Regions from separate parts of the Alteribacillus bidgolensis genome, predicted to be linked through region 3. Evidence: riboswitches for the same ligand, from Rfam matches in the RefSeq annotation. Region 3 holds a riboswitch; each other region holds the start of a gene.
What was found. Region 3 has a riboswitch for thiamine pyrophosphate ahead of thiC (phosphomethylpyrimidine synthase ThiC). Riboswitches for the same ligand answer to the same signal wherever they lie in the genome.

Region 1 (7,478 bases), 590 kb from region 3:
TCCGGACATACAAACAAAATCCGTTTCTAGAAAGAATTGTTCTTCTGTATTCAGCTTCCCATAAGGGTCAATGGAAGAATAGAAGATACCATCTGCTTTTTGTTCACCCGTTATTTCTGTGACTCCTTTATTAAAATGCAACGGGATACCCCAAATAGAGAACCCTTTTTTGGGGTAGTATTGAATAGCTTTTTCTCTCATCCATTTCGTACTTAATAATTTACTACCAAAACGAAGAAGAGGAGAGGGTGCCAAATGAGCCATTCGTTTCATGTCTGCTAGTGTTTGTTCTGGAGTTTCAGAGTGTTTAAGGTTTTGATCATAGGGCGGAAAATAAATACCTTGTATCTCTATTCCCGCTAACTGCAATTCTCTTGCAATAGCCATTGTTAATGGATTGATGCCGATTATCACTCCTTTTTTTCCAACCTTTACACGGTGGACGTTAGTCATTACTTGAGCAGCACCAATCGACATAACGCCCGGTAAGGTCCACCCAGGCAAAGATAGGGGAGATTCAGCAGCTCCGGTTGCCAGCAGCAGACAAGGTGATCTCCAGTCACCGTTTGAGGTTTCTGTTAGCCACTGATCCGATTTTTCAATGTTATACACCGATGTTTCCAAATGAATATCAACGTTATGTTTTAAGGCTTCTTCATATAAAGCATCGGCTTCTTTTATGCCATTCCACCAGACATCTTTTTTTTCTTCGTGAAGCTGACCTAACAATCTTCCGCCAGGTTTTATAAATTCATCGATGACAGTCACCTTTACCCCATGCTTTGCACAAGTAATCGCAGCGCTTAATCCTGCAGGACCAGCCCCTATAATCACGGTATCGCTGTACTTCAATTACTCCACTTTCCTTTCTGAAAGGGTTTTGGAAGACTATGAAGACTTCGAATGCTCATTCCTTTTTTGGCAAGGGTCATACAAGCACGGACACCATGCTGTCCATCCACTTCTACTCGGCACTCAAAACAATGTCCAATATTACAATAAAAACCGCGCGGGTTACCAGTTGCTTCGTGCCGTCTTAACGTTCGAATCTCATTTGCTAACAAAGCGGCCGCAACCGTTTCCCCTTCTCGAGCATTGATCGTTTTACCATCAAAATCGAAAGTGAAATAACTACAATGATTTAAATCTCCTAAAATCGGGTGATGTTTAATTCTATTATCCATTATCCATTCTCCTTTCCAGAGTCGAATCGAATAGGGCGGATGGGAGGCTGATATTTAAGAGGTACCTCTTTAGAAAAACTTACTTCATTGGATTTGTTTGCTTGTGCAATACCTTCTATTAAAAAACGGCATGTACGTCCTCCGCATATTCCCATGCCGGCACGAGTGCGAAGCTTTAATTCTCTTGCTGTACATTGATACGTATTTGCTGTTTTTAATAGGTCCTTGTATGTAACTTCCTCGCAGCGGCAAATAATAGTATCATTTTTTCTCATTTATGTTCCTCCTTTTGACCTTAATATCATGCAAAAATCTAGCCAAATAGGACAACTTGTATAAAACTGTCCAAGTTAACGGGGGAAGAAATTATTTAGCTTTTTAGAAGTTTTGGTGAAATCTAAGAATATCGTCAAAAGTCTAAATGTTTAGACATTTATTCTAAATATTTAGACTTTTATAAGAAGTGTGGAGGAAAATATGCTTACTTTAACGTTGGCATGTTGCTTGCATTAGTTAAAGGGAGAGAGCAGAAAGGAGGTTTACATGAGAAAAAATTGTAATGCCCTGATTATAGGAGGAGGGATAATAGGCAGTGCGATAGCATACTACACTGCCAAAGCCGGTCATGATGTTGTCCTGATCGAAAAAGGAGAATTTGCCTCAGGTACTTCCTCTAAGTGTGACGGTAATATTTTAGCAATTGATAAAGATCCTGGGTTTGATAGTCAAATGTCTTTAGTCAGCCAGAAGCTGGTACATGAACTAAAGGGAGAATTAAACGGTTCTTTTGAGTATAGAAATCCAGGAAGTATTCTTGTTTGTGAAACAGATGAAGAAATGGAAGCAGCCCAAAAATGGGTTAATCAGCAAGAAGAAGCAGGCCTTCCATTTAGAATGCTTGACCGAGCTGATCTTAGGGAGGAGTCCGAGTATTTCGCAGATGATCTTCCGGGGGGGCTGGAATGTGCAAGTGATGCAACGGTCAATCCCTATTTGATGACCTATGCACTGATTGATGGAGCAAAATTATATGGTGCCTCCTTTTATTCCCATACGGAAGTGAACAATATAGAAAAAGAAATAGGGACCAATCAGTATGTAGTTGATACAAGCAAAGGGGCTATACGTGCTGATAAGGTCATAAATGCTGGCGGCGTATGGGCGCCTTTAATAAGTAAAATGCTTGACGAAGATATTGATATTCCTATTCAGCCTCGAAAGGGTCATATTATTGTTGCCGCGCGTGAAATGCCTCTTGGGATGCGAAAAGTTATGGAATTTGGTTATCTTATATCTAAATTCGGGGGAGAAAGACAAGTGGATGCTGAAACGGAAAAGTATGGAGTTGCCCTCGTATTTGAACCAACAGAGAGCCAGAATTTTCTTATTGGAAGCAGTAGAGAATTTAATGGCTTTCAAACAAAAGTGGATTTCCATGTAGTAAAAAAAATTGCCCATCGCGCCATACGATTCTACCCTAAATTAAAAGATATGCTTATAATTCGGAGTTATGCTGGTCTACGGCCATGGACACCTGATCACTTGCCGATTGTCTCAGAGGTAAAAGGATATAAAGGGTTTTATATAGCAGCAGGGCATGAAGGAGATGGAATAAGCCTTGCCGCTGTTACAGGAAAACTCATCCAGGAACTGATAGAAGAAAAGGAAAAAACAATTGTTCCAGTAGATAAACTAAGTTTACACCGTTTCCAAAAAAAGGAGGCCGCACTATGAATACAAAGCATGTTTTCCATACCATAGATACTCACACTGGAGGGAACCCGACCAGAACCATATTAAGTGGCGTTCCCTCGTTACAAGGCAAAACGATAGAAGAAAAAATGAAGGATATGAAAACGAATTATGATTGGGTCCGGAAACTATTAATGTATGAACCACGGGGGCATGATGTAATGTCAGGAGCTGTTTTGCTTGAACCTTGCCACCCCAGCGCAGATGTGGGCGTGATATATATAGAAACGGGAGGATATCTCCCAATGTGCGGCCATGATACGATTGGTTTTTGTACAGCTTTAGTAGAAACTGGGAAAGTGGATATGACAGAACCGTGTACCGCATTAACATTAGAGACACCAGCGGGATTAGTAAGAGTGGAAATCAAAATAGAAGATGGAAGGGCGAAAGAGGTAACGTTTAACAATGTCCCTTCATTTTTTTTGGAATCGATCGAAGTGGAAGATGATGAAATGAAAAAAACTATCGCCTGTGATATCGCTTATGGAGGGAATTTTTACGGAATAATTGATGCTCGTTCCCTTTCACTCGATTTAACGCCGGAAAATAGTGCTCGTATTATAGAAAAAGCTGTCTCGTTCAGGCAGAAAATCAATAAAGAACATGTGATACGACACCCGGAAAAGCCTTTTATTAATGGACTTACTCATATAGAATTTTTCGAACCATCAAAACATTCTGATGTACATGTCAAAAATACTGTTGTCGTTCCTCCAGCTGGGATAGATCGGTCTCCTTGCGGTACGGGAACTTCAGCCAAGCTTGCTACACTATTTGCAAAACAAGAAATTAAAAAAGGAGAAATATTTTGCCACGAAAGCATTGTAGGCAGTGTTTTTAAAGGACAGGTTCTAGATGAAATAAATGTACAAGGCGTTTGTGCGGTAGAAACCCAGATTTCAGGTTCTGCATGGATAACGGGTGCACATCAGTTTTTTTTGGATCCGGAAGATCCTTTGACAGAAGGTTTTTTGCTGCTTCCTGAAATGGAAGATCATTAAAATAATAAATGAGAAAGGGTGAGGGGTTTGAAAAAAGAAGCGAGGTTACCGACAGTCTATGAAGTGATAGGGGTTTTAATTTTATTTATTGTCATTATGTTTGGCTTTATAAATTTGCTGGAACTTCCTATTCAATTAGCATTATTTACTTCCTGGTTTATGGTGATAGGACTCGGGCTGTGGATAGGACTGCGTTACAAAAAGCTTCAAGATGGGTTGCTCCAGGGAATATCGAATGGATTAGAAGCGGTGCTTATTTTAATTACTGTCGGGGCTTTAATTGGAACCTGGATTGCAGGAGGCATCGTCCCAAGCATTATTTATTACGGTTTATCTGTTATAAGTCCAAACATTTTCTTGTTTGCTACACTTATTATTTGTGCGCTTACTTCCCTAGCTACGGGCACGTCATTTGGAACGGCAGGTACGGCAGGGATTGCAATGATTGGTATTGGACAAAGCTTTGGAATCCCTCTCCCCTTAGTAGCAGGTGCGGTCATTTCCGGTGCTTATGTGGGCGATAAATTGTCTCCATTATCGGATACAACCGTAATGACCGCCTCTTTAACAAAGGTAGATATCATTGAACATATTAAGTCAATGCTTTATGTAAGCGGTCCTGCTTTTGGAATCGCAAGTCTATTGTTCATATTTGTTGGCTTTTTCTATGTAGGAAACAGCGTCGATTTAACAAGGGCCGAAGAAGCTATGGGAGCGCTGCAGGGTCAATTTAATATATCATGGTATATGCTGGTTCCGCCGCTCATTGTTATCGCTCTTTTAGCGATGAAGCAACCATCCATTCCTACTATTACGTTTGGTGCGTTTTTAGGAGTTATTTGGGGTTTTGCATTTCAGGGCATTCCGTTTTTAGATGCCATTCAAACCTCTTATCAAGGGTATTCCATCGATTCAGGTATTGAATTTATGGATACTTTGTTAAATAGTGGCGGAATGGTGTCCATGCTAGAGGTTATTTTATTAATTTTACTCGCATTAGGCTTAGGGGGTTTAATGGAAGCTGCTGGTATCCTGCATGTCATCTGCCAAACATTGTTAAAATGGGCCGATAATGCTGGGAAAACTACACTAACAACATTAATTGCTGCATTTTTTGGGAATTTCTTCGGCGGTGCTGCCTATGTTTCTGTAATTACCGGAAGTAAAATCACAGAAGAAAATTATGATCGCTTAAATATCGATAAACGTGTACTTTCAAGAAACACAGAAGCAGGAGGAACTATTACAACGCCTATGGTCCCTTGGTCAGATGGCGGGGTTTTTATGGCAGTAACATTAGGTGTCTCAACAATGGCGTACTTGCCTTTTCTATGGTTTCATTTCCTTGTAATTATTATTACTCTCCTATACGGCTTTACAGGCAAGTTTATATGGTACACAAAAGGCAAAGAGTATACAGAAAATTACGAAGATTCAACGGTGAATACAACAAAATTTGAAGCATAACAAGAACTTCGAAAAATAGTATAATATAAAATGTTCGACTGAGTCAGCCAGGGTGAAAAAAATATGAAAATTTAGTTTTAAATATGATTATTCTATGCTATGTTGTCTTTAAAGGATTCCAACAAAAAAATAGGTAGGCTTGACACTAGGGGTGCTGTTATACAGCTGAGAAGGGCGGTTGTCCTAACCCTATAACCTGAACTAGTTAATACTAGCGTAGGGAAGTGTGAGCGGATATAAGTATGGGACAACCATAATATGTACAGCCACTCTTCGCTAGAGTGGTTTTTATTTTTTAAGAGGAGGGATAAGGTGGAAAAAACACTCTGGCAATTAAATCAACTGGTGGAAGAAAGACAGGATGAACTTCTTGAACTTGTAAAAAATTTAGTCCGCTTTCAAACACCGAGCCCGCCAGCAAGAAACACAGAAGAAGCACAGCAATTTATCGAACAATTTTTAAAAGAACACGACTTTAACACAGACGTTTGGGATGTGTATCCCGGTGATCCTAACGTAGTCGGGACGTGGAAAGGTGAAGATCCTGAAACACATCAAAGCCTTATTATTAACGGACACATGGATGTCGCAGAGGTCGATGAAGAGAATGAATCATGGAAATACGGTCCATTTGAGCCAGTGGCAGCAGACGGCAGACTTTACGGCCGAGGAACAGCGGATATGAAAGGAGGCCTTGCTGGAGCGCTATTTGCGGTAAAACTGCTGCAAGAACAAGGCATCCGCCTGCCCGGAGATCTTATTTTTCAATCCGTTATAGGAGAAGAAGTTGGGGAAGCTGGGACACTGGAATGCTGCAAACGAGGATACAGTGCCGACTTAGCCGTGGTTGTGGATACAAGTGACTTGAATATTCAAGGGCAGGGCGGCGTCATCACCGGCTGGATTACGGTGAAAAGTCCGCAGACGTATCATGACGCTACTCGCCGAAATATGATTCATGCTGGAGGCGGTGTGAAAGGGGCAAGTGCTATTGAGAAAATGACGAAAATCATCGAAGGACTGCAAGAGCTGGAAAAACACTGGGCCGTTACAAAATCTTATCCTGGTTTTCCAGCTGGGATGAACACCATAAATCCGGCAGTCATTGAAGGGGGGCGCCATGCTGCTTTTGTCGCAGATGAATGCCGGCTTTGGATTACCGTACACTTTTATCCAGATGAAGATCACGACATGGTAGCAAAAGAAGTCGAAGATCATATTCGCCGTGTCGCTGACGCTGACCCGTGGCTGCGAGAAAACCCTCCATTATTTGAATGGGGAGGGACGTCGATGATTGAAGACCGCGGCGAAATTTTTCCTTCGTTAGATATTGAGGAAAATGGTAAAGGAACAAAAGTATTGCAAACAGCACATCAAGACATATTTGGTCAAAAAGCGCCAATCAGCATGTCTCCAACCGTTACCGATGGAGGCTGGCTGGGCGACGCTGGCATCCCGACCTTAATTTATGGCCCGGGGGATCTTCAAAATGCTCACGCGGTGAACGAATCAGTCTCTATTGATCAGCTTGTCCAATTCACAAAAGTAATGATTTCACTCATTTATAACTGGTGCTCGACAGAAAGGGAGGAGGATTAATATGGCATTTAGCGAACGACTATATGAAAATGTCAAACCGATTTGGGAAAAGAATCATAATCACCCGTTTGTACAAGGAATGGGTGATGGAACACTTGATAGAGAAAAATTTCGTTATTTTATGATTCAGGATTATTTATACCTAATTGAATACTCAAAACTGTTTGCGATCGGCGCAGCGAAAGCCTCCGACGTGAAAACGATGGGTGAATTCGCAAAACTCTTGGATTCTACTTTAAACACTGAAATGGATCTTCACCGCCAGTATGCGAAGAAATTTGATATCAGTGAAGAAGAACTTGAAAACGCGAAACCAGCTGCTGTTACTGTATCTTACACGCATTATATGCTGGCAGTCGGACAAAACGGCGGTCTTGCAGAACTGGTTGCAAGCCTTTTGCCATGTATGTGGAGTTATGCGGAAATTGGAAAATCTCTTTCTCAGATTCCTGGAGCAAGCGACCACGAATTT
Region 2 (7,478 bases), 1.8 Mb from region 3:
ACTAATTGATCATACGGAAATGTTTCATTTCTATTCGTATAAACGAGTTTTTTATCTGTATCTATCCGAATAATTTGTTCATTTACATGCATGTGTACGCGGTTCTCCTTATACCACGCATCTGTATGAGAAAACAAAGAAGTTTCATTTGTTTCATTTTGTAAATAAGAAGAAAGTTTGACACGATTATAATGAAGCGTTGGTTCCTCACCAAAAGATCTTATAGAAAAAGAGTCACTATCGTGAGAAATGATCGTTTCTATGAAACGCAATCCGCTCATACCGTTTCCTATAATAATTAGTTTCTTTCTCATTTTTCTCCCTCCAGCAGAACGTTCCATCTCTATTTTCACATTCTTAATTTTCATTGTTTCTTATTTAAAAAAGATATTCTACAAGTTAGGAAGGAAACATGACATAGTTTTTTATTTTATTATGTTAGAAATGATAACTTCTGGGATAAGTGTTAGTGTCTAGGAGTGATCAAGTAGTTTAGTTCTGCGTGGCATAGTTTCATTGTCAACTGTCCTCCTCTGCAGTGCTGAAAAATAGGAATGGAGAAGAATTTTTGTCTAAAAGTTATAGACTTGACAGCAAACCACATTTTTAGCAGCGCTCGAGAAGAAGGAAAAACCAATACGTTCACGAAGTAAGAACCAAGAGATAATGTATGCCACCACAAGAGGAGTGATCATATGTCTTATATTAGAACAGGATTGATAGGTTTTGGCTTTTCTGGGGCTACCTTTCATGCTCCTGTAATTGATACTGTAAAAAATATAGAAATTACCCACGTTGCCTCTTCTAATCCTGACAAGGTAAAAGGCCAGCTTCCGGAAGCTGAAGTAATGAGCAGTGCAGAAGACGTGTGCCGGCATTCTGAACTAGATGCTGTTATTATAACTACGCCAAATACTACTCATTATCAACTGGCAAAAGAAGCACTAGAGCACAACAAGCATGTCGTGTTGGAAAAACCATTTGTACCGAACTTACAAGAAGCAGAAGAACTAACCGTCATTGCCGAAGAGAGAGGACTTTTTTTAAGCGTCTACCATAATCGACGCTGGGACAATGATTTTCTAACATTAAAAGAATGTATGGAAAACGGAGAGCTTGGAAGGGTACATACATACGAAGCGGTGTGGAACCGTTTCCGTCCTGACGTAAGGGATAGATGGAGGGAACAGAATCTTCCTGGTTCAGGAACTTGGTATGACCTTGGTTCCCACTTGGTTGATCAAGCTCTTTTGTTATTCGGAGAACCCGGGACGATTTTCGGAGATATCCAGGTGCAGCGTGAAGGCGGAAAAACCGCAGATTATTTTCATGTTATTTTAGGATATGAAAATAAACGTGTGATCCTTCGTTCAGGATCGATGGCAATTGGTGACAGCCCCCGATACATTGTTCATGGTACAAAAGGAAGCTTCGTTAAGTATGGACTGGATTCCCAGGAAGACATGTTGAAGATTGGCGGAAAACCTGGAGATAAAGGATGGGGAGAAGATTTAAAAGATAATCAGGCCATCCTGACAGATGAAAATGGAAATAGAAACATACCAAGTGTAAAAGGAGCATACGAACAATACTATATCAAATTTCGTGATGCTATTTTAGAAGGTCATCAACCACCTGTAACTGCACACGAAGCAGCCCGCGTTATTAAAGTTATAGAATTAGCGGAGAAAAGCAGTCAAAATCATACTGTTGTATCTTTTCATTCCTAATATTATGGTGCTAACATTGGCAAAACGCCGCGAGAGGAATTAATACGTTCTCTATTTCAGTGTTTGTTTCTATAAGTCGAACGTTTATTAAAAATTTCTTAGTTTTACATCTCAAGCAGCAGGATTCTTACTCTTAGAATAAAAAACCCACAGTTTTCACCAATCCTCATGGTGGAAACCGTGGTTTAATCCTGTTTACCGGTAACAGTGTGGCGAAAATTTTCCTTTAGGTTAACCTGTCTTTTAATGTGCTGGCTGCTTTTTCTGGATCATCAGCCTGGCTGATAGCAGATATAAAGGAAACCCCGTCCGCACCTGCCTCAATTACTTCCACAGCATTGGTTTCATTGATGCCGCCAATGCCGACGATTGGCAGCTGTATGCCTTGTTTTCTCAACGCCCATATGCCCTCGGGTCCAATAGGTAATTCGGCATCCTCTTTAGTCGTCGTCATAAACATCGGCCCGGTTCCAATATAATCAGCCCCTTGCCTTTCTGCCTCTTCCGCTTCTTCTATCGTCTTAGCAGAGACACCAATAATCATAGAAGATGGACATTTCTTCTTTAATTCCTGGATAGACTCATCATCTTGTCCCACGTGAATACCATCTGCATGTAAAGAAATAGCAAGTTCTGTATCATCATTTACAATAAACGGTATTTTGTGTTTGCAGCAGATGGATTGCAGTTCTCTTGCCAGTGTTTCTTTTTCCTTTCCCTTTAACGCACCGGAGCCTTTTTCTCTAAATTGAAAGCATGTAATGCCTCCGTTGATTGCTTTTTTCAAAACTTGTGAAGGGGGTTGTGATGTATTATTACTTCCCATAATAAAATAAAGCAAAAGATTTTCTTTATTCATGAGTTGAACCCCCGCGATCTAATATTTCTTTTTCAATATTGAGTTGTTGTTTGAAATCCATTTCTCCAACGTGGTAAAGGGCATTAAGTAATTCGATCTGAAAGGTTCCAGGACCTTGCATTGATGCAAATCCTTCTGCTCTTTCTGCTGCAATACCGTAATAACCTAATGCTGCAGCGGCTCCTGAGGCGGTTTTTTCTGTTACAGTCAGAAAGGCTGCAATGACCGCACTAGCTAAACATCCAGTACCTGTAATCCTTGTCAGCATGGAATGACCATTATTAATCGAGTATAAACATTTGTTATCAGCTACAGCATCTTTGGCTCCTGTCACTGCTACAGCAATATTTAGGGTCTTGGCCGCATGAGAGGCAATAGCTTCCATATTTTTTTCTCCACCTGAAGCATCTACGCCGCGAATATCACTCTCTAAACCTGCTATCTCAGACACTTCCGCCGCATTACCTCTGAGCAGCGTAATATCTAGCTGCTCTAGAAGCTTACGAGCCGTTTCTGTTCTGTAAGCCGTCGCTCCAGCTCCTACAGGATCAAGCACAATGGGGATTCCTTTTTCATTTGCGGCCTTTCCTGCTAGCATCATTGCTTCTATTTGTGCATCATTTAAGGTGCCAATGTTCAAAACGAGCGCATCCGCAGCTGAAGCCATATCAGCTGCTTCCTGCACAGCATTCGCCATTACGGGGGCAGCACCCATAGATAGAATGCCGTTTGCAGTAAAATTGGTAACAACCACATTTGTAATGTTATGAATTAATGGTTTTTGCTCTCTTACTTGTTCTAAAAGTTTACTTGCTTCTTTACTTCTCACGTCAGCTCCTCCTTAAACTAAAATATCATCCTTTTTTAATCGAGAAGCCCAATGATTTACGGGTCCGTTTCCTTTACCAATACCCAGTGTGTCGTGAATGGCTTGAGAAATAAACGTTTTACTGTTTGTGACAGCTTCTTTAATAGTGTTTCCTCTTGCCAATTCAGCTGCAATAGAAGCGGAAAGACTGCAGCCTGTACCATGGGTATGGTTTGTATCAGTTCGAGGGGCTGTTAAATAATCGATTTGCCCGTTAACGTATAAAATATCAGTGGCATCACCTGTAAAGTGCCCTCCTTTAACAACTGCTGCTGACGCACCCATATCATCTACAAGCATTTTAGCTGCTTGTTCTGCTTCCTTCTGGGTTTTAATGCTTAATCCTGTCAGTGTTTCAGCTTCTGCTATGTTAGGCGTAACCACATGAGCAAGAGGCATTAAACGATTTTTCATTAACGATGTTGATTCCTGTTCCATTAGTGAGTCACCGCTTGTTGCCACCATAACCGGATCGATTACGAGAGGGATATCTTGTCCGTCTAACAAATCAGCCACTTTCTCAATCATTTCCGGTGTAGCAATCATGCCCGTCTTCACAGCATTTGGCCGAATATCTTCTAAAACTGCTTTCATTTGTTTTTCCACCATTTCAAGCGGGACATGCCAAACATCCTGGACCCCTTTTGTATTTTGAGCTACAACTGAAGTGACCACGGCCATACCATAGGCTTTGCATTCCTGAAATGTTTTTAAATCAGCATGTATTCCTGCTCCGCCGGTTGGATCTGTCCCAGCAATTGATAAAGCACTTGGTACTCTTCTCATATTATTACCTCCTCATCAAGTTGAAAAACTTTGCCTGTCTACCTTTGTAAAAAAACCGCCTAAAACGCCGCAGCCTATGGCAGTGCGGCAATTGCACGTGTGCCGTTGATTTGCTTATCCTGATTAACATCACCATTTTTACAACAGAGTTACTCGGCTTGCCGCCAAGTCCAAATTGTGGAAGCCTTATTCTTTAACTTATACTTAGCAAAGTTAAACTTTCCGATAGTATAAAAACCGCTCTCCGAAAAGAGAGCGGTCGACATATTAATACCACATTACAAGTCTTCGCTCCACTTTCCTACGATGGTATTACCCATATCAGGTTCAAAGGGACCGATGCTTCAAAAACAATTTGCATCATCTCAGCTATCACAGCGCCCCTAGTGGATCATTTGTTTTAAGTTATTTCCATGTTACTTGACACCGATGACAGTGTCAAATAACAGCTTCTACTTGTTACTCATTCTTTTTGTCTCTATCTTCTTTGTTTTCTTGTTCTTCATTATTGGACTTTCCTTTTGAATGCTGAAGAATACGTTCTAACAGATAAATAATATCATCTTTTGATAAATGTTCATTTTGATCTGTACTGTGAATGTTTTTACCTGATCCCGGTTCGTTATCGGTGCTTTCCGGAAGCATATTTTCTTCTTGAGCAGCACTTTCCTGGAAATAGTGTTCAAGTTCATAGGAATATACAACCCTGCCTTCAGGCGTTACATATCGTTTATTCATATTTCTTGTCTCTTTATCAAAGAAACTATAAACCACAGGAATGACAAACAATGTAAGGAATGTACTGCTGATTAGTCCGCCTATCACAGCGATCCCCATTGGCTGCTGAATTTCTGTGCCTTCTCCAAGGCCAAGAGCCAACGGAACAACCCCTAAAATCGTAGTGACAGCTGTCATTAAAATTGGGCGGGTACGCTGTTTTACCCCTTCAATAATGGCTTCTCTTGCAGGCATTCCTTTTTCTTTCATTTGGTTAATATAATCAACCAGCACGATCGCATTGTTCACCACAATACCAGCCAGCACGATCAAACCGATAAAGACCGTTACACTAAGCGGCGTTTGTGTAATAGTTAGGGCAAGCATCACCCCTATAACGACAAGCGGCACGCTGAACATAACGACAAACGGATACTTAAAAGATTCAAATTGACCTGCCATCACCAGATAGATAAATAACAATGCTAACAGAAACGCAAATACAAGGCTGTCAATTGCATCGTCAAGCAATTCTTGCTCCCCAGAAAAAGCGTAGCTGGTGCTGTCTGCTAAATCAGCATCCTCAATAATGTCTTCAATCAACAAAGACATGTCATTTAAATTTGTATCACTACTGTATGTTACTGTAAACTCTACACTTCGCTCCTGATCCAATCGGTTAATTACAGCCGGGCCTTCTCCCTCTTCGATCGCAGCCAAATCATCAAGCGCAATGTATTCTCCCTCCCCATTAGGAATAAGAAGGTTTTCTAGATCTTCTTGATTCTCAAGAGACTCTTCAGAATACTTTACAATCACATCATAGTTGTCATTACGGTCCGTTTGTATAGAAGTGGCTGTTTCCCCGCGTGTTACATTGTGAACAATGTCTGCAATTTGCGCTGGAACTAACCCGTTATCACGAGCTGCATCTTGATCTACACGAACTTGCATTTCAGGTGCTCTTTCATCAGCAGATGTTTCTACTTCTCTAACATCATCCTCATCGTTTAAATCATCTTCTATAGCCGTTACCGCTTCATCTAGTTCCTCCGTGTTATTATCACTGACGGAAAAGACAACCGTATTTGCTTCACCACCGCCAACTGCTGCCTGAGTCGATAATGAAATGTCAGCATCAGCGTCCACACTTGTAACTTCACTTTCAATTTCTTCGACAAAGTCGATTGTGCTTTGATCTCTGTTTTCTAAATCGGTCATCGTTACAAACATTTGAGCTTCATGTGACCCAGAAGGTCCGCCCATACCAGCCGATTCTTCGGAGGAACCGATAACGGACATGTAATCTGCTACAACCGATTCATCATCAAGTATATTTTCAATATCTTCGATTACTTCTGTCGTCCTATCCAGATTCGTTCCGTAATCCATTTCGACATCTACTGTAAAATATCCATCATCGGTTGCCGGTAAAAAGTTAATGCCTGTTGCTGTGAGACCAGCACCACCGCCAGCCAGCAAAAGAAATGTAATAAATAAAGTAATAAATCGATGGCCTAACACCCATTTAATAGAGCGTTCTAATCCTTTTATAAAGGAAGAATTTTGTCTTTTTCCTTCCTTGTCTTCTTCTGGAGGCGTGAGCATTCGGCTTGACATCATCGGAACAACTGTTAAGGCGACCAGCAATGAAGCAAGCAAACTGAATGCAACCGCAAGTGCAAATTCGGTAAAAATATTGCCAACAATACCGCTGATAAACACAATAGGCAAGAAAACAGACACTGTCGTTAAAGTAGATGCAGTAATAGCTCCTCCTACTTCTTTTGTTCCTTCTGCTGCAGCTTGCCTGGAGGTTTTCCCCATGGATAAATGGCGGTATATATTTTCTATAACCACAATAGCGTTGTCAACAAGCATCCCAATACCAAGGGCTAAACCACCCAGTGTCATAAGGTTTAAGCTGACATCCGTAAAATATAAGAATCCAAACGTGACAATTACAGAAAAAGGTATCGCAATGCCTATGATAAGAGGTGTTTTTAAGTTTCTTAAAAAGAAAAACAGAACAATCATAGCAAACACGCCGCCAAGAATTAATGCCATAGAAACACTATCTATAGATTCTTGGATAAATTCCCCTTCATCGTAAAAAGAGATTGCTGTCAAATCTTCATATTCTTCTTCATCAAGCAAAGATTCCATCTCTTCATTAAAAGCCTTCGAGACCTGTGCTGTATTAGCATCTGTCTCTTTCATAACCGTCATCTGTAAAGCAGGCTCCTTATTGGCTCTTGTAATAGCTGTTTGCTCAGCTGTCGTTAATTCAATTTCTGCCACATCTGATAAAAGAAGCTCTTCACCGTTTTGCGGATCCGCTCCTATCACTAGTTCTGATAAATCTTCTTCTCCAGCTAATGTATTTAATACACGCGTGGTTAAACTTCGATCCCCGGTTTCAATTGTTCCGCCGGGAAGCGTAATATCATGAGATTGCACAACATTTACGACATCCTCTTGCGACAATTGATTGCTTTCAAGTTCTTCTTGGTCCAGA
Region 3 (7,478 bases):
GATTAATGCTGGAACGGCTGCGCAAAGCAGAGCAAACCAAAACTGTCTAGATCGAACGGCCTCTTTTATTGACCATGAAGAGGCTTTTCTTTTTTTGGCAGAAGCCGCGGCTGCTTCTGCTTGCTCCACCCCTTTACCAGCATTATCTGGAAGCAGTCCTACATCCTCTGGTTTATTACGTATGAAAATAATAGCGAGCGGCACAAATAGAATCAGTAATAGTACTCCCCAAAATTGCCATGCAAAGCGCCAGCCCCATGTTTCAATTAAATACAAATTAACAGGAGGAAGAGCAGCAGCACTAATAAGGATGCCAAGCGTCATAAAGCTGAGCGCCCGTCCGCGTTGTTTATCAAACCATTGAGGCACGAGAGTATTCGGTACTAATGTCATGGAACCTTGCCCGAATAGACGAAGCATATAAAACCCAATAAACATCATAATCGGACCAAGCAGCATACTATTCCAAAAGCAAGCTATCCCCAGCATGGTTCCAACAGCGGCAGCTATAAAACGCTGCCCTTTTTTATCAATTAATCTTCCAATTAAAAATAAGGTAAAGCCAGCACATAATGTTGCTGCTGAATATATGCTTGATATGACAGTTCTTGAGGCCGAAAAATCTTTAATATAGGCATCTATGAAAACAGAAAATGTAAAGGTCTGCCCCGGACCGGAGAAAAACGCTCCTAAGCCGCCAATAAGTACAATAATCCATCCATAAAAAAATGGAGGATTCACCGGGAGGGTTTGTTTTCCTGCTGAAGACGAGGATGAGTTGTTCTTGCTAGCCATAGAGTTCCCTCCTTATCCATTATTGAGGCACTCATATATCTTATCAATACGATGAAAAACTGGCAACGATTAGTAAAATAATTTTCGCATCATAGATGCGGCTGGTGATGCATACATTGAAATAGTATTAGCACAGAAAAGGACAACAATGAATAAAGTGTTCCATTGTCCGTTGAGCGATTCTTTGTTCACGAACTATCATCTGAAGATATGCAATCTAGGAAGTACTTAAAACATATATAAAGGAGGGCCATTCATGGGAGCTGAACGTTCATCAGCACTTACTTTTAATTTAGAAGAATCAGTGTGGCTCGATAAAGGACAGAAAATGAAGGAATTGCTGTCGCTGGGACTTGAACCGGATATTCGGATTGAAGAAAAAATGGATTATGTTGCAATTAAAGGGGGACTTCATTTAAAAGGGGAATATCGTCCACTTGAAGAAGAGAGAAATGAGGAACCAACAGATGATAATCCTTCTCCTCAATATGTAGAAGAAGATGACCAAAGAGATGATGGTATTGGTGAAATTAAACACTTTTTTCCGGTGGATGTAACCATACCATTAAATCGGATTCATAACCTTGATGATATTTATGTGCAAATAGATGGATTTGATTATGATTTACCAGAACCTGATTGTATTCAACTAACAGCTGATGTAAGTATTACGGGTATGAAAAATGAAGAAACAGCACGTGAAGAAGAACAAAGTGAACCGCTCACCGCGCCAGAGCCTATGCCTCGGTGGGATATAGAGGCAAAATATCAGCCAGAAGAAGCTGCACCACCAGATTTTCCACGTCCATATGACCGCACTTTTTCTTCTTATTTTCAAACGTCTCATGAAAATGTGACAGAAGAAACAGAAGAAGAGGCGTTTAACGAGGGAGAAGGTTTAAAATCAGATGAAGAAAAAGAGAACGAAGAATTTTCAACAGAAACAGAAGAAGAAATTATAGAGGATAGGAACAACGAAATATCAGATAATGAACAAGAAGATAATGAACAAGAAGAGGATCAAATAGATAACCAATCTGTGGAAGCAAAAGAACAACAGGAAAGCAGCTCCCCTATTGTTACCTCTTTTCACAGTCGTGATGAAACGGAATCAGAGAACGTTCAAACAATAGAGCCAAGCGCTGAGGATATAGAAGAAGTGGATACAGTACAAACAGAACAGGAAGACAGCAGCGAGGAAGAATCAACAAGTCCATCGATGTCGGACCGCGATGACAATGCCTTGTATTTAACAAAAGTCATGACGAAAGGAGAAGAAGAATTTTCACGAGTGAAAATGTGCATCATACAAGAAAACGAATCACTAGATACCATTGCTGAACGCTATGATATTACAATCAGCCATCTTGTCCGTTACAATCGCCTGGACAATGAGCATTTAGAAGAAGGGCAAATTTTATATATTCCGGCATCCGCTGCAGGAAGTAATAAAAATGAAGGGTAATATCGAATATATTCTTCAACGTTATCCTATCCATCCAATTCGTGTGCAAACATTTGATAAAATAGCAAAAGTAGAAGCGGAAGAAGGCACATTTGCGTTGAAAGAAACCCAATTAAACAATCAACAGGCGGAGCGTTTTCTACAGACGCTCCGTTTCTTTGAAAAACAACAAATGAAAACAGTGGTGCCAGTACTTCGAACCAACTATGGTGAATGGTGCAGCAATGAAAATGAAATGATGTATTACTTGACGCCATGGGGGTCAGAATGCCGAGGACTGCAGCATGAAACAGAATTTTTTAAGGCTTTGGCGATTTTTCATCGTTCCACTGAATACAAAGAAACCATTCCAGAAAATGTTTGGAAAGAACAAGGAGAACTTTTTAAAAAAGAACGGGACCAAAAGCTGCTTAAACTAGAAGCTATGGCGGATAGTATAGAAAAAAAGCGCTATTATTCTCCATTTGAACTAGCGTTTCTTATACATTTTCCGTTTTTATATAATCTGCATAAAGATTCCTTGTACTGGTACGATAAATGGGAAAGGACAGCTGCAGAAAATGAGAGGCTTCGAATGGTACGTTGTCATGGCAGACCCTCGCCTGATCATCTCGTCATAGATGAAAAAAGAAATTACAGGTTTATTAATCTCGAACACACAGCAGATGGGCATCCTTTACATGACATCGCATGGCTTTACCGCTCCTGTATGAAAGAAAGAATGTGGGAACCTATTCAGGCTTATCCGTGGATAAAAACGTACGATCACCATTTCCCATTCAAAGCTGGGGATGAGGCGCTTCTAAAAAGTCAGCTGCTAGATGAAACGAGCATGTACCCATTTTTATTAAGAGCAAGCCACCGTACTCTCGCAGATGAACATACCTTAACTTTCCAATTAGAAGAACGAATTTGGATGTTAGAAAAAATAAAACAAGATCTCGATACTTGGCCTGATTTATCCGAAGATAAAGAAGAATAAAAAGGAGCTCCACTAGGCAAAACGGACCAAAGTGGAGCTTTTTTGTTTACACTTTAGGAAAGTTTAACTTTGCTAAAGGACGGGTCTAAACGTTATGCTTTTATGCGAAATATGAAGCTTTCGTTTAAGCGTAGTAAATTAAGTTTTTCGAAAGATTGATTTGTAGTCCTGCTAACAAGTAAAACAGCAATAAACAGTTAAACTGACAAGGATAATTAATAACACAACATCAAAACTGGTCGGAAAAATCAACGTTCGAAATAATTGAAAACATATTAAAGGAATGAGAATCTGCGAACAAGCAAGCTTCCATTTTTTCCACCAGAACGGCTGCTTTCGGTGTTTTTTCTTATGCTTTTTCGGGGGATGATAATATGGAGGACGCGGCGGTCCGTGGTAAGGAGGAGGATAATACCCCATTTTTCCACCTTCTCCCCTAAAGTATTTATTTTAGCTTATGCAAGGATCTAGAAAGAGTGTCCGCCATATTTTTATGAAAGGTTATATCAAGCCTAATCGGTATTAGATACCTATATATAATGAAGTCCAAAAGTAAAAAAGTTTTATTTTTCAAGATAAGTGTTTACTTATCCCGTATATTTATTTATACTGAAATCAAATAGAATAAATCAATTAACTAGGGGAGTCCAATAAGCTGGGCTGAGAAAGAAACGCGTGAAAGTTTCTTGACCCTTTGGACCTGATCTGGATCATACCAGCGTAGGGAAGTTAGAAAATCATCACTGATGAATTTACTTCTACATACAAAGCCGGGTCCATCTTTTTATGGATCCGGCTTTTTTATGTACTTCACTTTTTCAGCGCCAGGCTATGTTCTAGGTCTCGTCCTTTATCAATGATTATCAGATTGAAAAGGAGAGATTTTTTTATGTCCACATCCTCATTAAATGAAAAAAACATTTCTATCATGTCTAGCTTCTCAGGCAGCAAAAAAATTTATGTCGAAGGATCAAGATCCGATATTCAGGTTCCTATGCGTGAAATTGAACTAAGTCCTACAACCGGCAGCTTCGGAGAAGAAGATAATCCGCCACTACGTGTCTATGATACGAGCGGGCCTTATACGGACGCTGAATATTCGGTTGATATTTCAAAAGGTCTTCCTGCCATCCGCAGTAAATGGATTCATGAACGAGCGGATGTGGAAGAATATGAAGGTAGAAACATGAAGCCTGAAGATAATGGATATAATGATGAAAATGATCCCCGTACTAATCATCAAGTGTTTCCTAATTTAAAACGAAAACCGATACGTGCAAAACAAGGAGGTAATGTAACACAGCTCCATTATGCAAAACAAGGAATCATTACGCCTGAAATGGAATTTATCGCTATAAGAGAAAATATGGATCCTGCCTTTGTACGCGATGAAGTAGCAAAGGGCCGTGCGATTATACCTGCCAATATAAATCACCCAGAGACAGAACCAATGATTATAGGCCGGAATTTCCATGTTAAGATTAATGCGAATATTGGAAATTCTGCTGTTTCCTCTTCGATTGAAGAAGAGGTGGAGAAAATGACATGGGCAACACGCTGGGGTGCTGATAATATTATGGATTTATCAACAGGTAAAAATATTCATAAAACGCGGGAGTGGATTATTCGAAACTCCGCTGTTCCTGTTGGCACCGTTCCTATTTATCAAGCATTAGAAAAAGTAAATGGAGTTGCCGAAGATCTCACTTGGGAGGTTTATCGTGACACATTGATTGAACAAGCAGAACAAGGCGTGGATTATTTCACCATTCATGCAGGTGTCCTTCTGCGTTATGTACCATTAACAGCAAAACGCCTGACAGGAATTGTCTCCCGGGGCGGCTCGATTATGGCGCAGTGGTGTTTATATCACCATAAAGAAAGCTTTCTATATACTCACTTTGAGGAAATCTGTGAAATAATGAAAACGTATGACATTGCTTTTTCTTTAGGAGATGGCTTGCGCCCGGGGTCAATTGCCGATGCAAATGATGAAGCACAATTTGCGGAGCTGGATACATTAGGTGAGCTGACAAAAATAGCGTGGGAGCATGATGTACAGGTAATGGTGGAAGGCCCAGGGCACGTACCGATGCACCTCATTAAAGAAAACATGGACAAACAGCTGGAAACATGTGAAGAAGCCCCGTTTTATACACTTGGACCGCTGACAACAGACATAGCACCTGGTTATGATCACATTACTTCTGCGATTGGAGCTGCCATGATTGGCTGGTACGGGACAGCGATGCTCTGCTACGTTACACCAAAAGAACATTTAGGCCTCCCAAATAGAGATGACGTTCGGGAAGGGGTTATTACCTATAAAATAGCTGCCCATGCTGCTGATTTAGCAAAAGGCCATCCAGGCGCTCATAAAAGAGATGATGCTCTATCAAAAGCGCGCTTTGAATTCCGGTGGAGAGATCAGTTTAATTTATCTTTAGATCCGGAACGGGCTTTAGAATATCATGATGAAACGTTACCAGCAGAAGGTGCTAAAACAGCCCACTTCTGTTCGATGTGCGGACCAAAATTCTGCAGTATGAGAATTTCTCAAGATATTCGTAATTATGCTGAGGAAAATGAGCTTTTTACGAAGGAAGATATTGAAAAAGGGATGAAAGAAAAAGCGGAAGAATTTAAGAAGTCTGGGGGCACTATTTATCAGTAACGTTTTAGGAGGTGGGCATGTTGTCAAAGGTCCAAGAAATTGAAGAGGAAATGAAACAGTCTAAAGCCTATCTTGCTTTTTTGGAAAACCGCTTAAAAGAAATCCAGCAAAACTGTCATCACCATTTTGAAGGCAATTCGTATTATGAGAAATGTATAAAGTGTCATAAAATAGAAGTTTTATATTACTAAAACAACAATTTTTATTATAAATTACTAAGACATGTTGAATTATTGGATGATCTCTTTTTAAAATCACAGGAACATACACATGAATATGATAACTATAAGAATGATACCCCGTGGCGAAGTCGCAATATCATGGAAAACGCCCTTCACCATTAATGAAGCCTGCAATGAAGGATGAATACATTGATGTAAATGTTTATGCTTATTTTTGAAAAGAGGTACTTCCATCAACTGCAGTTAAGAAAATTTCTAGAAGTTAGAAATATAAATCAGTGATACATGTATAAATACAAAAAAGGACGCTTTCCTGTAATAAGGGAACAGCGTCCTTTTTCTTTTTCATGACTTTAGATATATAGCTGACACATTTCATCAATAAAATGAAACATATCGAAGAGAGATCATAATAAAAAGGGAGGCACTAATAAATGGATGACAAAATAAAACCAGAAAAGAATAATCAAAACAAAAAAGCGGGGATCACCGGATTGATTGGAGCGGTGATTGGAGCTGCAGCAGTAGGAATAACGATGCCATTTGTAAATAGTGAAGGTTTACTTTCGACAGCTAGTTCCAATAGCCAAGAACAATCGTCTGAGGCTGAGATGGAAGTGAAAGAAATGACGAGTGAAAGTGTAGAAGTATCAAGCGGGGTTACATCAGCTGTAGAGCAGGTGTCGGATGCGGTTGTTGGAATTTTCAATTTGCAGCAGTCCGGTGGGATGGAACCTCAAGGGTCTGGCTCTGGCGTTATTTATAAAAAAGAAGGAGATACTGCCTATATTGTAACTAATCATCATGTCGTACAAGAAAGCAATGAAATCGAAGTAGGTTTGGCTAATGAGGAAAGAGTAGAGGCTGAAGTAGTCGGTTCTGATCCATTGACTGATTTAGCTGTGTTAAGCATAGATGCAGAACATGTTGATACAGTAGCGGAGTTTGGCAACTCAAAAACTCTCTCTGCAGGAGAACCGGCGATTGCGATCGGAAATCCGCTAGGTTCAAATCTTGATGGAACCGTCACACAAGGAATTATTAGTGCTGTAGATCGCAGCATTCCGGTAGATTTAAATGGTGATGAACAAATCGATTGGAATGCAGACGTGCTGCAAACCGATGCAGCCATTAATCCAGGGAACAGCGGTGGTGCTCTTATAAATATTAAAGGACAAGTGATCGGAATAAATTCCATGAAAATTGCACAGTCTGCCGTAGAAGGCATCGGTTTTGCCACCCCTTCCAATGTTGTGATTCCAGTACTTGAAGATCTCGAAGAAACTGGCCAAGTAGCACGGCCTCAGCTTGGTGTAACGATTGGATCCTTAGACCAGATTCCTAGTGTCCAGTGGGAAAAAACGTTGAAACTTCCGAAAG
Region 4 (7,478 bases), 610 kb from region 3:
CCCGGTCTTTCCTATGATATCGGGACGCCAAGTTTGTGGTACCCATTGCTTTACTCGATTGCCACCGTCATTGGGATGTTATTTGTAGCAAAAGTGATCAAAAAATATGGAGATAAATTCGGTACTAGAACGATTCCGGAATTTATCGGTGAACGCTGTAAAAGTGATATTCTTCGTATTGCATTGACCATTATATCGATCTTATTAATTTTCTATGTTGTTTCTCAATTTGTTGCCGCAGCTACGATGTTTCAGACAATGATGGGTGTCAATTATGAAACCGATATCATTATAACGGCTGTCGTTCTTGCGACTTACGTGTTCATGGGTGGATCACACTCTGACATTATGACAGACGCTATTCAAGGATTTTTAATGGTCATTGTAGCTCTTGTGGTGTTCTTTTGCTTCATCGGAAGCGTAGGTGTTGACGGAGGATTTGGCGATATGCTTGCCACGATTGAAAATGAAAATCCAGAAGGCGGAATAAATCAGTTGTTCTTACCGGGAGATAACACGTACGGAGCTTTCTGGCTTGTCGCACTACTATTCATTGCACACTTGCTTTTTGCTGTTCTCCCTCACTTAGGAAACAAATTCATGGCAGTGAAGTCCGGCCGTGACCTTAAAAAACTTATTATGTATTGTACGATTTTTGCAACCATTCTACCTCTAATGGCACTTGGCGGTTTGCTTGGACTAGCTGTAGTAGGAAGCGATGCAGGTATCTCTCCAGACCAAAATGTACCGGTACTGTTTAGTGAAATCTTTCCGCCTGTGGTCGCAGCCTTTTTTGCCGTAGCTGTATTGTCAGCGGTTATGTCTACATCAGACGGACTGATTGTTTCTCTTACACAATTGTTAGCTAATGATTTGTATCGTAAAACGTTTGTGCCAAAAATGAGCATCACAAAAGAGAAAGCAGAAAGAAATGAACTCTTAATCAGTCGTTACAGCACGTTTGTCGTTTTATTGCTGCTATAGTGCTTGCATGGACACCGCCGCAATATTTGGCTGTGTTTATGTGGATTGGTATCGGCGGAATTATGGCGGCTGCAGCCGGACCACTTGTAGTCGGAGCTCTTTGGGAAAGAGCAACGAAGAAGGCTGCTTTGTCTTCGCTTCTCTGGGTACAGTTACTTACTGGACTGTTTATTTACCGTTTGGTTTTAACTTTTCCAACCCATTTGGAGCAGCCGGTATCGGTGTATTAGTAAGTATGATTGTCATGTATATCGTCACGCTGGCTGCATCAAAACCAGCAAATGTTCCATCACATTCTAATGTGAAAATAAACAGTTAATAGAGAAGGAGTGTGTGATATAAATGTATAAAACCTTTGCTTCGCCAATAAAAATTGTATCAGGAGAAGGTTCCATTCAAGAGGTGCCCTCCATTGTTCAGTCTTATAAAGCAGAAAGAATCATGGTGTTTGCGGATCCAGGTGTCATAGATGCAGGGATTGTAAAAAAATTAGAAGATCAGCTAAACAACGCAGGATTAGAATATAACATTTATTCAGATCTGATTCCTGAACCTCCGCTTGAAATAGGAAATAAAGCGCTGCAGGCTGTTAAAGATTTTAATGCTGATTTTGTAATCGGTATCGGCGGCGGAAGTTCATTAGATATCGCAAAAGTAGTGGCTGTATTAAAAGAGAATGAAGGGAAAGTAGAGGACTACTTGAACTTGACGGGCACGAAAAAGTTCACATCCAAAGGGCTTCCAAAAATATTAATTCCTACAACATCGGGCACAGGCGCAGAAGTGACCGATATATCAGTATTTACACTGAAAAACACGAAAGACGCGATTACGCATGAAAACTTACTAGCTGATGCAGCGGTGGTCGACCCAGAGCTCACCTATACTCTGCCGGCACGGATTACAGCTTCCGCTGGAGTAGATGCGCTCACCCACGCCGTGGAAGCGCTGATTTCGGTTAACGCTACTCCGCTAACCGATGCCTTAGCTTTGGATGCAATTAAACGAATTTCATCCAATATCCGGACGGCTGTCTGGAATGGGGGAGACGTAGAAGCGAGAAGAAATATGGCATGGGGCAGCATGACGGCAGGGATGAGCTTTTATAATGCTGGTGTTGCAGGTGTTCATGCGCTTGCGTATCCATTAGGAGGATTGTTTAAAATACCGCACGGCGAATCAAATGCAGTGCTGCTTCCTTATATTTTTGACTATATCTGGCCGGCTTGTATCGATAAAATGGTGTTAATGGCTGACGCACTGGGCGTAAAATCTGATAACTTTAATAAACGTGAAACAGCCATTACTGCAGTAAAAGAATTGAAGCATATCGTCGACGAGGTCGGAATTCCATCTACTCTGGATAAATTCGGTATTAAAGAAAAGGATATAGAACAGCTCGCCAAAAGCGGTATCGAGCAAACAAGACTCTTAGCTCGCAGCCCCAAACCTTATACGCTTGACGATATCAGAGATAGATACCAAGCAGCATTTTATGGGGAACTAGCATTTGGAAATAATTAATACAAATAAAGGGATGCTCCAAGATGATTGTTACTTGGGGCATCCCTTTTATTAATTTTATTTTCTCTTTGTTAATTAGTTTTCTCTTTTTCCCTTGATACATGCGTAACCCAGCAGCCGCTTGGTATGTATTCCCCTATCCCGCCGTTTACGTTCCAATAATAAATAAAAGCTTCTACTTTTTCTCCGTTTTTATTTTCGACGGTTACCACTTTTCTTTCATACATGCTATTTTCCAGATCCGCTTCGTCATACCCTTCGACCCAGTCCAGATCCTTTAGCACCTCAGGAAAGATCTCATCTGAAATGTACATTAACTCTCCTTGAATGATATTATTTCCTTCGGGAAAAAGGCAAGGAAAAGATCCGTTTTCTACACACACCATTCGTCCCTTTGTAGTAGCAGGAACCTCCTTTTCTGTTCTTCCATTCAAATAGCTTTGATAATTCCGTAGTCCATGTCGTAATGTTCCATATACAAAAACAGGAAGGTTTTTCATTTTTGCTCTTCTCTCCTTTTTGACTCTATTAGGGAAGTTGTAAGCAAAAATCCCGTATATTCTATGACTTACTGGAAAGTCTAGTTCCCCTTACAAAAAATGGTATTATTTCATAATATGTTGCTAATCCAATATAACACATGACTATGTTTCCATCATATGAGGCAATGTTTCCATATGGAAAGAAAGCGTGTAAATAAATATAACAGAACTTTTAAAAATATAAGTTCATTAACTTATCATAGTATTGACACTCTATCTTTTTAGATAAGGGGGAACAAGAATGTCAGGTGTGGTTAGCAAGTTTATAACCTTGTTAACAACGATTAAACCGAGTGAAGAAAAGGAAGAGTGGAGTGCTACAGAAATAAGCCGAAGACTTAACCTTCCCGTTCAGACAGTACACCGTTTGTTAACTTGTTTGTCAGAGTGTGGATTTGTGTACAAAAACAAGGAGACAAAAAAGTTCCGACTCGGTCTTGCTTTAATGGAACTTGGCTTGTCGATAAGAGATAATTTATCGGTTCGAAACGCTGCTCTTCCGGTAATGGAAAAAATTGCTGGCAGATCAAAAGAGAGTGTATATTTAACCGTGCCTGAAAACAATGAAGGCGTGTTTATTGATTGTATCGACTCACCGCAGCTTTTAAAAATAGCAGAGCCGACAGGCATGAGACTCCCTCTTTCAGTAGGTGCCTCTAAGAAAGTGATGTTAGCTTTTTTCAACCTCTTGGAAAGAAATAAAATTATAGAGGAATTAGTACAAGAAAAAACAATAAATGATCCTAAGAAATTAAAAGAAGAACTTCTTATCATTAATAACCAGGGTTTTGCTATGTCATTTGGTGAAACGACAGAAGGAACAGCAAGTGTTGCGGCACCTATTTTTTCTTGGGAGAATAAAGTGGTGGCTTCTCTAAGTATTGCAGGACCGGAAACGAGATTTCAAGAAACACAATTAAAAAACAATATTCGACTGGTCACACGAGCGGCGGTTGAAATATCTGAGGAATTAGGCTGGCTGAAAAAGGTTAGATAATCTCCTCATAAGAATAAAATTTTCTCAATATTAAGGAATTGGGTGTTTTTCTACGTATTTGTTTGTGAGAATATATAGTCAAATAAATGATTCCTCCCATCAATATGGCAGATACAGAGGTGATATATGGAAAATACTACCCTATGTTTCGGCCGTAAGTGAGTAATATTAAAAAAGAATGGAAGAGTTAACATAAGGAAAGAAGTGATGGCGGAAAAATGAGAATATTATTGTTTATGCGTGTAGACAAGAGGGCAGTTGATAAAATCTAACATATATCTTATTAGGGGGTATCTGGCATTAAAAAGGGTGTGAGAGCGATGAGAATGTGAAAGGGAGCAGCTGCAACGGATGTTAGGCATGCTCCCTTTTTAAAATGGAGGTATTGAGCTCTAATTTAATAAAGGATGCTGCTAAAACAGAGAACGTTCTGGGCAAAAACAGTACCTCCTGTACAAGCCAGTTTGGCATTGTTACAGGTGCTGTGTACTTTTTTCAAGGGGTTGTGCTTTTCGTGATTATTCTTCTTCGCTTTCCATAATACCTTCTTCATCGGGTGGAATGTCAGCCTCTCGATCTTCTTCTATTTCTCCGACTACCGTTCCTTCCACAAATGCGTCAGCGACTTGTTCCTGTGGAGCAGGAAACTCTCTCCATTCTTCTTCTTGCTGGTTATTTGGGATGTTTCTTGGCGGGCGTTTTTCTCGTTCCATCAAAATCCTCCTTCCTAAAATGATATCTCTAATTTGTGCAGAAACGAGACGTTTTATAAGCTATAAAGGTTTTCGAATGAAAGTATTTATGCTAATGTGGAAGATAGATATAAGTACAAAGTAGCAAATGAAAATAAGAATAACTTCCACACTAGGGGTGCTAGAAAATAGCTGAGAGGGATTTTATTATCCTAACCCTGGAACCTGAACTAGTTAGAACTAGCGGAGGGAAGTGTGAGCGAGCATAAAATAAATGATAAAGATCAGCCTCGGATATGGGCTTGTCCATTTCTTTTATGCCCACAACCACTACCACTCTTTCGCTAGAGTGGTTTTTTATTGGAAGTGCTGAATTCCAATGGGGGAAGCGCAGCAAAAGAAGCAAAGCGCTGAATCCCAAACGAAGAGTGTTGAAATAAAAGAGCAAGACCATATTTTTTGAGAAAAGAAAGGATGAAAAGAGCATGGAATATATAAAATGCTGGTATCCAGCCAGGCAGAAAGAGCGGCTGCCTTATGGTTAAAACAAACAATATCAATCCAGAATCATCTGGTTCCCAACTTCACTTTCAACAAGTCTCTTTTCATTACGGCCAGGAATCTTCTTCTATCTTTCAACAGCTTAACGTTGATATCCGTAAAGGTGAATTTGTCAGCCTGCTTGGGCCAAGCGGTTCCGGGAAGTCTACGTTTTTCAGGCTGGCGACGGGGCTGGAGAATCCAGCCGAAGGAAACATTTTCATTAACCAAAAAGAAGAAAAAAATCGTCTAGGTAAAGTGGGCTATATGCCGCAAAATGATTTGCTGCTTCCTTGGAGAACCGTGTTAGAAAACGGCGTGCTGCCGTTGGAAATAAAGGGCGTACGGAAAAAAGAAGCCAGAAAACAAGTAATAAGTCACTTAGAAAAGTTCGGCCTGGCAGGCACAGAGCACCAATATCCCCACGAACTATCCGGCGGGATGAGACAAAGGGTGTCGTTTTTACGAGCGATGCTGAGCGGAAATGACATTTTGCTGCTCGATGAACCGTTTAGCGCTCTTGATTCTATGACTCGTTTTTCCATGCAGGAGTGGCTGCTTGAACAATGGAGCACCTGGCAGAAAACACTGATTTTTATTACACATGATATAGAAGAGGCGCTGTTTTTATCGGACCGTGTCCTTCTTTTTACCGAGCCGCCCATCGAGAATAACTTAGAAGAAGTCATCATTCCGTTAAGCCGTCCAAGAGAAAGAAACACTCGCAGCGATCCTGAATTTATGGCATTAAAACAGGAGCTGCTAAACAAAATGACATCGAAGGTGCAGCTATGAAAAAGAAAAGGGTAAATAGCTGGCTTTCCTATGCAGGTTCGGGCATTATTGTGGCACTTCTTTTAATGATGTGGGAAGTCGGAGCACGGCTTTATGATAAAAGTTACATCCTGCCCTCCCCGACAGAGATATTGCTTAAGCTGTGGGAATTACATGATATATTGTTTTTCGTGCATTTGCCGGCAACGTTAAATATTATCCTTATTGGACTTGGCATTTCTATCGTATCAGGAGTAGGGCTTGCGGTTTGGATGAACCAAAACGAAGTGATCGAGCGGAGCTTTTTTCCGCTTCTCATTACGTCGCAGACGATTCCAATTATAGCGCTTGCGCCTATTTTCGTCCTTTGGTTTGGATATTCGATTTGGAGTAAGGTAGCCGTTACTGTTTTAATTACGTTTTTTCCTATTACGGTCAGCACGTTCGATGGTCTGCGTTCGGCAAGCCGTGAATTTGAAGAGTTGCTAAAAACGATGGGAGCGAGTTCTAAACAAATCTTTATGAAAGTAAAAGTACCATCTGCTCTTCCATATTTTTATTCTGGTATGAAAGTCGCGGTAACGATGAGTGTTATCGGAGCTGCTATTGGAGAATGGCTGGGGGCAAACGCAGGGCTTGGCTACTTTAGCCGCCGTATGATGACTCAAATGGATGGCGCAGGAGTATTTGCTCCGATTGTTCTTTTATCTTTGTTAGGCATTTTATTATTTTTAGCCATAAAACTTTTAGAAAAAACAACAACAACAAAATGGAGTGATAAAGAATGAACAAAAGATGGTGGAAGACAAACAAACGTAAGAATATGGCATGGATGCTGGCATTTTCAATCACTGCTCTTGGAGCATGCAATGCTGATGAAAGTAATGAAGAAGACAGTCAAGCAGGAGATGAAGATGCAGAGGAAGAGCTTCAAGAAGTAGACGTTATGCTGGATTGGTATCCAAACGCTGTACATAGTTATTTATATGCGGCACAGGAAAAGGGATATTTTGAAGAAGAAGGTCTGGATGTGAACATTCAGTTTCCGACAAACCCAACGGATCCTTTAAACCTTGCTGCCACAGGGGAAGTTGACTTGGGTATTACTTATCAGCCGGACGTTATCACAGCGCGAAATGAAGGAGTGCCGGTCGTTTCTGTTGCTGCTATCGTACGATCACCGTTAAACCATGTTGTCCACTTAGAAGGTGCTGATATTGATTCCCCTCAAGATCTAGAAGGGAAAAAAGTCGGATATCCGGGAATTCCCGTAAATGAACCGATTCTAGAAACAATGGTAGAAGAAGATGGCGGCAATTTTGATGAAGTGGAACTAATTGACATCGGTTTTGAACTTAATTCAGCCATTGTTACGGAAAGAACAGACGCTGTAGTCGGAGCTTATATTAACCATGAAGTACCGGT

Region 1: another riboswitch for thiamine pyrophosphate. It lies ahead of CEF16_RS12730 (acetylornithine deacetylase); the one in region 3 lies ahead of thiC (phosphomethylpyrimidine synthase ThiC).
Region 2: another riboswitch for thiamine pyrophosphate. It lies ahead of thiD (bifunctional hydroxymethylpyrimidine kinase/phosphomethylpyrimidine kinase); the one in region 3 lies ahead of thiC (phosphomethylpyrimidine synthase ThiC).
Region 4: another riboswitch for thiamine pyrophosphate. It lies ahead of CEF16_RS12790 (ABC transporter ATP-binding protein); the one in region 3 lies ahead of thiC (phosphomethylpyrimidine synthase ThiC).

Annotation. Positions count from the first base shown of each region.
Region 1 covers NZ_KZ614149.1:2,549,983-2,557,460, reverse strand. Annotated here, with positions in the region: gene CEF16_RS12760 (NAD(P)/FAD-dependent oxidoreductase) at 1-852, opposite strand, end outside; gene CEF16_RS12755 ((2Fe-2S)-binding protein) at 849-1,184, opposite strand; gene CEF16_RS12750 ((2Fe-2S)-binding protein) at 1,184-1,459, opposite strand; gene CEF16_RS12745 (NAD(P)/FAD-dependent oxidoreductase) at 1,728-2,918, shown strand; gene CEF16_RS12740 (proline racemase family protein) at 2,915-3,940, shown strand; gene nhaC (Na+/H+ antiporter NhaC) at 3,968-5,407, shown strand; TPP riboswitch at 5,545-5,647, shown strand; gene CEF16_RS12730 (acetylornithine deacetylase) at 5,720-7,006, shown strand; gene tenA (thiaminase II) at 7,008-7,478, shown strand, end outside.
Region 2 covers NZ_KZ614149.1:3,763,690-3,771,167, reverse strand. Annotated here, with positions in the region: gene CEF16_RS18760 (FAD-dependent oxidoreductase) at 1-314, opposite strand, end outside; gene CEF16_RS18755 (oxidoreductase) at 696-1,730, shown strand; gene thiE (thiamine phosphate synthase) at 1,957-2,589, opposite strand; gene thiM (hydroxyethylthiazole kinase) at 2,582-3,418, opposite strand; gene thiD (bifunctional hydroxymethylpyrimidine kinase/phosphomethylpyrimidine kinase) at 3,431-4,243, opposite strand; TPP riboswitch at 4,525-4,638, opposite strand; gene CEF16_RS18735 (efflux RND transporter permease subunit) at 4,703-7,478, opposite strand, start outside.
Region 3 covers NZ_KZ614149.1:1,955,326-1,962,803, reverse strand. Annotated here, with positions in the region: gene CEF16_RS09890 (MFS transporter) at 1-795, opposite strand, end outside; gene spoVID (stage VI sporulation protein D) at 1,052-2,260, shown strand; gene CEF16_RS09880 (phosphotransferase) at 2,250-3,242, shown strand; gene CEF16_RS09875 (hypothetical protein) at 3,414-3,662, opposite strand; TPP riboswitch at 3,872-3,986, shown strand; gene thiC (phosphomethylpyrimidine synthase ThiC) at 4,132-5,916, shown strand; gene CEF16_RS09865 (serine protease) at 5,934-6,107, shown strand; gene CEF16_RS09860 (S1C family serine protease) at 6,533-7,478, shown strand, end outside.
Region 4 covers NZ_KZ614149.1:2,562,798-2,570,275, reverse strand. Annotated here, with positions in the region: gene CEF16_RS12815 (sodium:solute symporter family protein) at 1-984, shown strand, start outside; gene CEF16_RS24435 (hypothetical protein) at 984-1,214, shown strand; gene CEF16_RS12810 (iron-containing alcohol dehydrogenase) at 1,327-2,508, shown strand; gene CEF16_RS12805 (gamma-glutamylcyclotransferase family protein) at 2,580-3,008, opposite strand; gene CEF16_RS12800 (IclR family transcriptional regulator) at 3,292-4,047, shown strand; gene CEF16_RS12795 (hypothetical protein) at 4,566-4,760, opposite strand; TPP riboswitch at 4,904-5,008, shown strand; gene CEF16_RS12790 (ABC transporter ATP-binding protein) at 5,277-6,074, shown strand; gene CEF16_RS12785 (ABC transporter permease) at 6,071-6,841, shown strand; gene CEF16_RS12780 (ABC transporter substrate-binding protein) at 6,838-7,478, shown strand, end outside.